DNA from 2 places in the Klebsiella sp. WOUb02 genome. Region 2 is predicted to be linked to the other one. Evidence: predicted binding sites of a transcription regulator. Region 2 holds the regulator's gene; the other holds the start of a gene.

Region 1 (4,522 bases), on a different replicon from region 2:
AAACCTACGAGCAGGCGACGATCCAGTTCGACGATCAGGTGGATGTGGTCTTTGAGCTGCAGCCGGGTCAGTCAGCCCAGCCGGCTCAGCCAGCCCAGCCGGAGAAACCGGCCGCCGCGGCGCAGTAAGCCAGATGCAAAAAAGCCACTTCAGCTGAAGTGGCTTTTTTTATGCCCGGCGTTTAGTCCTGGCGCAGCACCTTGTGGCCGTAGGCAATCAGCGCATCGGTGACCCGGCGCATCATTCGGCTTTCCGGCGCGAAACGATGCCAGTAGAGCATCCGGCGCTGGAACAGGCCCGGCGTTAAATCGATAAGCTCGCCGCTGTTCAGCTCTTTCTCAATCTGCAGATGTGGGATCATACAGCAGGTGGTGCCCTGGCGCGCGAGCTGCACAAAGGCTTCCGATGAGTTAACGATATGACATGGCACGCTGCCCGGCGGCAAATCGAAGTTCTGCTGCAAAAACGCCTGGTGCATATCGTCGAGATGATCGAAGGCCACCACCGGCGCTTTGAGCAGCGCCGAGCGGGTTACGCCGTTGGGAAAATAGCGTTGCGCAAACTCTTTCGAGGCGACAAACAGATAGTCCAGCGCCCCGAGCTGATCGACCAGGCAGCTTGGCAGCGCCTGCGGCTGGATACTGACCGCTCCGACCACCTCGCCGCGGCGCAGGCGCTCCTGGGTGCGGGTTTCGTCTTCCACCTGCAGATTCAGGCGAATAGGGGAGTCGGAAAGCACGCTGGAGAGCGCCGGCAGCAGCCAGGTCGCCAGGCTGTCGGCGTTTACCGCCAGCGACAGCAGCAGCGGCGTCGAGCCGGTTTGTTCATCGCCCAGCCACTCCTCTTCCAGCAGCTCAACCTGGCGCAGCAGGGCCAGCAGCTTCTGCCCCTGCTCGGTCGGACGCGGCGGTACGGTACGCACCAGCAGCGGCTGGCCGAACATGTTTTCCAGCTGTTTAATACGCTGAGAGACGGCGGACTGTGTAATGCATAGCTTCTGCGCGGCGCGCTCAAACCCACGTTCTCTTATCACCGCGTCCAGCGCTTGTAGTGTTCTGTAGTCCGGTCGTTTCATTGCTCTGGCGTACCCCCATAACTTTTCATTAACTTGCACTATGACATAAATTTCTTTTTGATGAAGACGAAAATAGTCTGCTCAGATGTGTGATCCCCGTCGCAGGGACAATAACACCCCCGATGTTCTATAATGCGCCTCAGGTATTCACATCTCGGACCATAACCATGACGCAAGATGAACTGAAGAAAGCAGTAGGCTGGGCGGCATTGCAGTATGTACAGCCGGGCACCATCGTGGGAGTCGGCACCGGCTCCACGGCCGCGCATTTTATTGATGCGCTGGGCACAATGAAGGGGCAGATTGAGGGGGCCGTTTCCAGCTCCGATGCCTCCACCGAAAAGCTGAAAAGCCTGGGCATTCCGGTATTCGATCTCAATAGCGTCGACCGTTTAGGTATTTACGTGGACGGTGCGGATGAGATCAACGGCCATATGCAGATGATTAAAGGCGGCGGCGCGGCGCTGACCCGCGAGAAGATTATCGCCTCGGTCGCGGACAAGTTTATCTGTATCGCTGACGCCTCCAAGCAGGTCGATATCCTCGGCAAATTCCCGCTGCCGGTAGAAGTTATTCCTATGGCTCGTAGCGCCGTGGCGCGCGAACTGGTGAAGCTGGGCGGCCGTCCGGAGTATCGTCAGGGCGTGATCACCGATAACGGCAACGTCATCCTCGATGTTTTCGGCCTCGAGATCCTCGACGCGATCGCGCTGGAAAATGCCATTAACGGTATCCCAGGCGTCGTGACCGTGGGGCTGTTCGCCAACCGTGGCGCCGATGTCGCGCTGATCGGCACCGCCGATGGCGTCAAAACCATCGTAAAATAATCCGCTCGGAGGGAGCGAATCGCTCCCTCGCAAATATTTTTTCGTCAGGATGAATTCGGTGACTTCTGTCACATTTATGCAACTAGCCTGAGTAACAATCTACCTTTCTTTCCCTTTCTGGTTTTTTGTCCTGCTATTTCCCTCTGAGTGATATTTCTTCAGGACGTCGACGCAAACGTTCATATTGCTGCGATAGTTTTTTTTGATATGTTGCTGGGATGAAGTGTCGTTCCGCACGACATCAGATAAGACAAAACAGGACGGGGAAATGGCTAAGGTATCACTGGAAAAAGACAAGATTAAGTTTCTGCTGGTTGAAGGCGTGCATCAAAAGGCGGTGGATAACCTCCGCGCTGCAGGCTATACCAACATTGAATTTCACAAAGGCGCGCTCGATAACGAAGCGCTGAAGGCCTCGATCCGTGATGCCCATTTTATTGGCCTGCGTTCCCGTACTCATCTGACGGAAGAGGTTTTCGCTGCCGCAGAAAAGCTGGTCGCCGTCGGCTGCTTCTGCATCGGTACCAACCAGGTAGATTTGGACGCGGCGGCTAAACGCGGTATCCCGGTCTTTAACGCCCCGTTTTCTAACACCCGCTCCGTTGCCGAACTGGTCATTGGCGAGCTGCTGCTGATGCTGCGCGGCGTCCCTGAAGCGAACGCCAAAGCGCACCGCGGCGTGTGGAACAAACTGGCGGTCGGCAGCTTTGAAGCGCGCGGCAAAAAGCTCGGTATTATCGGCTACGGCCATATCGGTACGCAGCTGGGCATTCTGGCCGAATCGCTGGGGATGCACGTCTATTTCTATGATATTGAAAGCAAACTGACGCTCGGTAACGCCACCCAGGTACAGCATCTCTCCGACCTGCTGAATATGAGCGACGTGGTGAGCCTGCACGTGCCGGAAAATGCCTCCACCAAAAATATGATGGGCGCGGAAGAGCTGGCGCTGATGAAGCCTGGCGCGCTGCTGATCAACGCCTCTCGCGGCACCGTGGTCGATATTCCGGCCCTCTGCGCTGCGCTGGCGAGCAAGCATCTGGCGGGCGCGGCAATTGACGTCTTCCCGACCGAACCGGCGACCAACAGCGATCCGTTCACCTCGCCGCTGTGCGAGTTCGACAACGTGATCCTGACGCCGCATATCGGCGGTTCTACCCAGGAAGCTCAGGAGAACATCGGTCTGGAAGTGGCGGGCAAGCTGGCGAAGTACTCCGACAACGGCTCAACCCTTTCCGCGGTTAACTTCCCGGAAGTGTCGCTGCCGCTGCACGGCGGCCGCCGTCTACTGCATATCCACGAAAACCGCCCCGGCGTGCTGACCGCAATCAACCAAATCTTTGCCGCTCAGAGCATCAACATCGCGGCGCAGTATCTACAGACCACCCCGCAGATGGGCTACGTGGTTATCGATATTGAAGCTGACGAGGACGTGGCGCAGCAGGCGCTGCAGGCGATGAAGGCGATTCCGGGCACCATCCGCGCGCGTCTGTTGTTCTGATTAACTAAAGGATCCCTGCGGGGATCCCTTTAACCTATGCATAAAACTCTGCTTAATACCGGCGTTTTGCTCCTGCTGCTGATCCTGGCATGGACAGGATTTGGCACTCATGACCGCCTCACGTGGCTGATGGAAGTGACACCGGTCATTATCATCGTTCCGCTGTTGCTGGCGACGCGTTCGCGCTACCCGCTCACGCCGCTCCTGTACACGCTTATCTTCTTTCACGCCGTTATTCTGATGGTGGGCGGGATGTATACCTATGCCAAAGTGCCAATTGGTTTTGACGTGCAGGCGTGGCTGAACCTAAGCCGCAATCCGTACGATAAACTTGGCCACTTTTTCCAGGGGCTGGTGCCGGCGCTGGCGGCGCGGGAAATACTTATCCGCGGCGGCTACGTCCGCGGGCGCAAGATGCTGTCATTTCTGGTGTGCTGCATCGCCCTGGCCATCAGCGCGACCTACGAGCTGATTGAATGGTGGGCGGCGCTGGCGATGGGGCAGGGGGCGGATGATTTTCTCGGTACCCAGGGCGATCCGTGGGACACCCAGTCGGATATGTTCTGCGCCCTGCTGGGGTCGCTGGCGACGATCTTCCTGCTAAGCGCCCGGCATAACCGGCAGCTGAGGGCGCTCGACGGCAAATAACCTACGACGGCCACTGCCACAGTTTTGACGGCGTAACCACCGCGGGCAGCGGGATATCCCACGGCTCCGCCGGCAGCGCGTCGACCTGCTGGCAATCGTGGGCGTAGCCGACGGGCTGCAGAGGATACTGCCGCCAGTTTTGCAGCGTCCTGTCGTAAAATCCCCCCCCCATTCCCAGGCGCTGGCCGAGCGCGTCAAAGGCCACCAGCGGCGTAATCAGCACATCCAGCCGGGAGAGCGGCAGAACGTCGCGCACGTCGAGCTTTGGTTCGTGAATTTTCAGGCGGTTTATCACCAGCTCGCTTTGCGGATGGTAGTGCAAAAACAGCAGGTTTCCCGGGCTGAAAGGGTGGAGCACGGGGAGATAGACGCGTTTTCCCGCCCGCCACAGCTGTTCAATCAGCGGTTGGGTATCCAGCTCGCCGTCAAAGGAAAGAAACAGCGCCACGGTTCGCGCGAGGTTCACCGGCG
Region 2 (4,522 bases):
CGTTAAACAGCTGCTCGAGGCGCTGCTGCTGCGGCTCTTCGAGGCTCTCCAGCGCCAGGCGACGGGCAAAAACCTCCTCAACCCGCAGTTCGCTGAGGGTTTCCCGCCGTTCGCCGGCGAGGATGCGCTCGCGCTGGGCGCGGCTGCGGCGCACCAGCAGCACTTCCACCGGCAGCGTTTCGCAGCGGGTCTGAATCTGGCGCTGGATATCGTGCAGATATTCGTCGCTGGTGATTTCAATATCCAGCCAGGCGGCGGGCAGATCCGCGCTATCCTGCCAGCGGTCAAGCTGTTCGCAGATGCTGGCAAAATCGCCCTTTAGCACCGCCAGCGGCTGGACAACCGGCACCGCCAGCGGACTTACGTCCGTCAGACGGCCGTCGGTAAAGGTCACCAGATTGACGCTTTTATTTTTCCCGGTCTCATCGAAGCTCAGGGAGATCGGCGAGCCGCTGTAGCGGATATGCTCGCAGCCGCCGACGATCTGCGCCCGGTGGATATGGCCCAGCGCAATATAGTCGGCAGGGGGAAAATGGCTGGCCGGGAAGGCGTCGAGGGTGCCGATATAGATCTCGCGCACCGCGTCGCTTTTGCTGGCGCCGACGGTGGTCAGGTGGCCGCTGGCGATAATCGGCAGCGATCGGTCGCCGCGCAGGGCGCAGGCCTGCTGGTACTGCTGCTGATAGTAGTCGCTGATGGCGGTGAGCAGCAGCTGCTGCTTTTCACCGCTGGAGTGCCCGGCCTGGCTGGTGACCAGCTCGCGGGGGCGCAGGAACGGGACCGGACAGAATATCGCCCCCGGCGCGCCGTCGCGCAGCGGCAGAACGAAGGGGGCGTGGCCGGCGTTAGCCACGACCGTGGTTTTTAAAAAGGCCAGGATGTCGCGCGATTCATTCAGCGTGGCGACCGAGTCATGATTGCCCGCCAGCACCACCAGCCGACAGCCGGTTTGCTGAAGCTGAACCACGAAGTGGTTATACAGCTCGCGGGCGTAGCTCGGCGGCGAGCCGGTATCAAAGATATCGCCGGCGACGATAATGGCATCGACCTCGTGCTCCTGCGCGCTGGCCAGCAGCCAGTCGAGAAAGGCCGCATGCTCAGCGGCGCGGCTTTTGCTGTAAAAGTTTTGTCCGAGATGCCAGTCAGAGGTGTGAATGATGCGCATAGATATTCCGTAGCCTGAGAGCGTTGCCGCCAGTATACCATTGACGGAAAGGGAGTTAAGTGCGTGTCACAATGCAAAATCCTCGATCGTCATACGCCCCTTTTTTTCATAAATCTGTCACAAAACTGACGCATAATGGCGCCGCACTCTATACTGATGGCTAAAAAACACAGGGTAAATAATGGCGAGAAGAATTCTGGTCGTTGAAGATGAAGCTCCAATTCGCGAAATGGTCTGTTTTGTTCTGGAGCAAAACGGCTTTCAGCCCGTCGAGGCGGAAGATTTTGACAGCGCGGTGAACCAACTCAATGAACCCTGGCCCGATCTGATTCTCCTTGACTGGATGCTGCCGGGCGGGTCGGGTCTGCAGTTTATTAAGCAGCTTAAGCGTGAGGCGATGACCCGCGATATTCCGGTCGTGATGCTGACCGCGCGCGGTGAAGAGGAAGATCGCGTTCGCGGCCTGGAGACCGGCGCCGATGATTACATCACCAAGCCTTTCTCGCCGAAAGAGCTGGTGGCGCGAATCAAAGCCGTGATGCGGCGAATCTCCCCGATGGCGGTGGAAGAGGTGATTGAAATGCAGGGGCTGAGCCTCGATCCTTCCTCCCATCGCGTGATGACCGGCGAAAACCCGCTGGATATGGGGCCGACCGAGTTTAAGCTATTGCACTTCTTTATGACCCACCCGGAACGCGTATACAGCCGCGAGCAGCTGCTGAATCACGTCTGGGGGACTAACGTGTATGTAGAAGACCGAACGGTAGACGTGCATATTCGCCGTCTGCGTAAAGCGCTGGAACAGAGTGGCCATGACCGGATGGTACAAACGGTTCGCGGCACGGGATATCGTTTCTCCGCCCGTTTCTGAATGTCGACAGGAGTGTGAACCGTGCTGGAACGGCTGTCATGGAAAAGGCTGGCGCTTGAGCTTTTCTTATGTTGTATCCCGGCCCTGATTCTCGGGGCGGTATTTGGTCATTTACCGTGGTTTTTACTGGCGGCGGTGACCGGACTTCTTATCTGGCATTTCTGGAATTTACTGCGTCTTTCGTGGTGGCTGTGGGTAGACCGCAGCATGACGCCACCGCCGGGAAGCGGCAGCTGGGAACCGCTGCTGTACGGCCTCCATCAGATGCAGATGCGTAATAAAAAGCGCCGGCGCGAGCTGGGCAGCCTGATCAAACGCTTTCGCAGCGGAGCGGAGTCGTTGCCCGACGCGGTGGTGCTAACCACGGAGGAGGGGGCGATCTTCTGGTGTAACGGCCTCGCACAGCAGATCCTCAATCTGCGCTGGCCGGACGACAGCGGACAAAACATCCTTAACCTCCTGCGCTACCCTGAATTCGCCAGCTACCTAAAAAGCAAGGACTTCAGCAAACCGCTCAATCTGGTCCTTAATAACTCGCGCCATCTGGAAATCCGCGTGATGCCCTACAGCGACAAGCAGATGCTGATGGTGGCGCGCGACGTGACGCAGATGCACCAGCTTGAAGGGGCGCGGCGCAACTTTTTTGCCAACGTCAGCCACGAGTCTGCGCACGCCGCTAACGGTGCTGCAGGGGTATCTGGAGATGATGCAGGAGCAGGTGCTGGAAGGGGTGACGCGGGAAAAGGCTCTGCATACCATGCGCGAGCAGACCCAGCGCATGGAGGGGCTGGTTAAACAACTGCTGACGCTGTCGCGTATTGAAGCGGCCCCGGTTCTGGCGATGAACGACAAAATCGACGTGCCGACGATGCTGCGGGTTGTCGAGCGCGAGGCGCAAACCCTTAGCCAGAAAAAGCATATCCTGCACTTTGTGGTCGACGAGTCTTTGCAGGTTCTCGGCAATGAAGAGCAACTGCGCAGCGCGATCTCAAATCTGGTGTATAACGCGATTAGTCATACTCCGGAGGGCACGGAGGTTACCGTCAGCTGGCAGAAAGCGCCGCACGGCGCCCTGTTTAGCGTCGAGGATAACGGCCCGGGGATTGCGCCCGAGCATATTCCGCGGCTCACCGAGCGCTTCTATCGCGTGGATAAAGCGCGCTCGCGGCAAACCGGAGGCAGCGGCCTGGGGCTGGCGATCGTCAAGCATGCGGTCAATCATCACGATAGCCGGCTGGATATTGAGAGTACGCCCGGCAAAGGCACGCGGTTTAGCTTCCTGCTGCCGGAACGTTTAATTGCCAAAAAAAGCGGCTAGCCGCCGCGCTGTCAACATAACTTGTCAATGACCAGCTTCGGCTGGTCATTTTCGTTTGCAGTCAATTTTCCGCTGCGTAATTAACGAACGTCCGCTGCTTTTTTGTTCGCATGATTAGCCATATGTTTTCCTTCATTATGGTCAATAGAGCTGGATATAAATTAAGACTTAGCATAATCATCTGCTTTTGCGATCCCGCCTTGCTTTAAAACGTTATAAGCGTTTAAATTGCGCCCCAGCAGTCGTAGACAGACTGCTTTTGCGTGGTAATTCAAAAAACAATTCTTTCCCACGCCGCTTCGGGAGCATATCTCGCTGAGTTTCCGGCAATAGCCGCTGTATCATCCCTAAGGGAAGGCACGGTATTTTTCCGTTTAACACCACCACATCCACAGGCAGTATGAATTTATGACCCATCAGTTAAAATCTCGCGACATCATCGCGCTGGGCTTTATGACCTTCGCGCTGTTCGTCGGCGCAGGCAACATCATCTTCCCTCCCATGGTTGGTTTACAGGCTGGTGAACACGTCTGGACCGCCGCTATCGGCTTTCTGATCACCGCCGTGGGTTTACCGGTGCTGACGGTCGTGGCGCTGGCGAAAGTCGGCGGCGGCGTTGAAAGCCTGAGCACCCCGATTGGTAAAGTGGCGGGGATCCTGCTGGCCGTGGTCTGCTATTTGGCGGTGGGTCCGCTGTTCGCGACTCCGCGTACCGCGACGGTCTCCTTTGAGGTGGGCATTGCTCCGCTGACCGGCGAAGGCGCGATGCCGCTGCTGATTTACAGCGTTATCTATTTTGCCCTGGTGATCCTCGTTTCGTTATATCCCGGCAAGCTGCTGGATACCGTCGGCAATTTCCTCGCGCCGCTGAAAATCATTGCGCTGATTATTCTCTCCGTCGCGGCGATTATTTGGCCGGCGGGGCCGATCAGCAACGCGCTGGAAGCCTACCGTACCGCGCCGTTCTCAAACGGTTTCGTCAACGGCTATCTGACGATGGACACCCTCGGCGCGATGGTCTTCGGGATCGTCATTGTTAACGCCGCCCGCTCTCGCGGCGTCACGGAAGCGCGCCTGCTGACCCGCTATACCGTGTGGGCCGGCCTGATGGCGGGCGTCGGCCTGACGCTGCTGTACCTGGCCCTGTTCCGCCTCGGCTCCGACAGCG

What was found. Region 2 encodes PhoB, which activates phosphate uptake and scavenging genes when phosphate is short. Its sites were predicted from a motif close to CTGTCATAAAACTGNCNNAT; they were not measured.
Region 1: the regulator PhoB is predicted to act here: its motif matches at 1,966-1,985, upstream of serA (phosphoglycerate dehydrogenase).

The regions. Positions count from the first base shown of each region.
Region 1 covers NZ_CP170106.1:299,247-303,768, forward strand. The annotation lists gene ABOC21_RS03570 (oxidative stress defense protein) at 1-128, shown strand, start outside; gene argP (DNA-binding transcriptional regulator ArgP) at 182-1,075, opposite strand; gene rpiA (ribose-5-phosphate isomerase RpiA) at 1,243-1,902, shown strand; gene serA (phosphoglycerate dehydrogenase) at 2,171-3,403, shown strand; gene ABOC21_RS03590 (DUF2238 domain-containing protein) at 3,440-4,051, shown strand; gene ABOC21_RS03595 (5-formyltetrahydrofolate cyclo-ligase) at 4,053-4,522, opposite strand, start outside.
Region 2 covers NZ_CP170110.1:2,534,788-2,539,309, reverse strand. The annotation lists gene sbcD (exonuclease subunit SbcD) at 1-1,165, opposite strand, end outside; gene phoB (phosphate response regulator transcription factor PhoB) at 1,347-2,036, shown strand; partial or broken gene phoR (phosphate regulon sensor histidine kinase PhoR) at 2,058-3,354, shown strand; gene brnQ (branched-chain amino acid transporter carrier protein BrnQ) at 3,763-4,522, shown strand, end outside.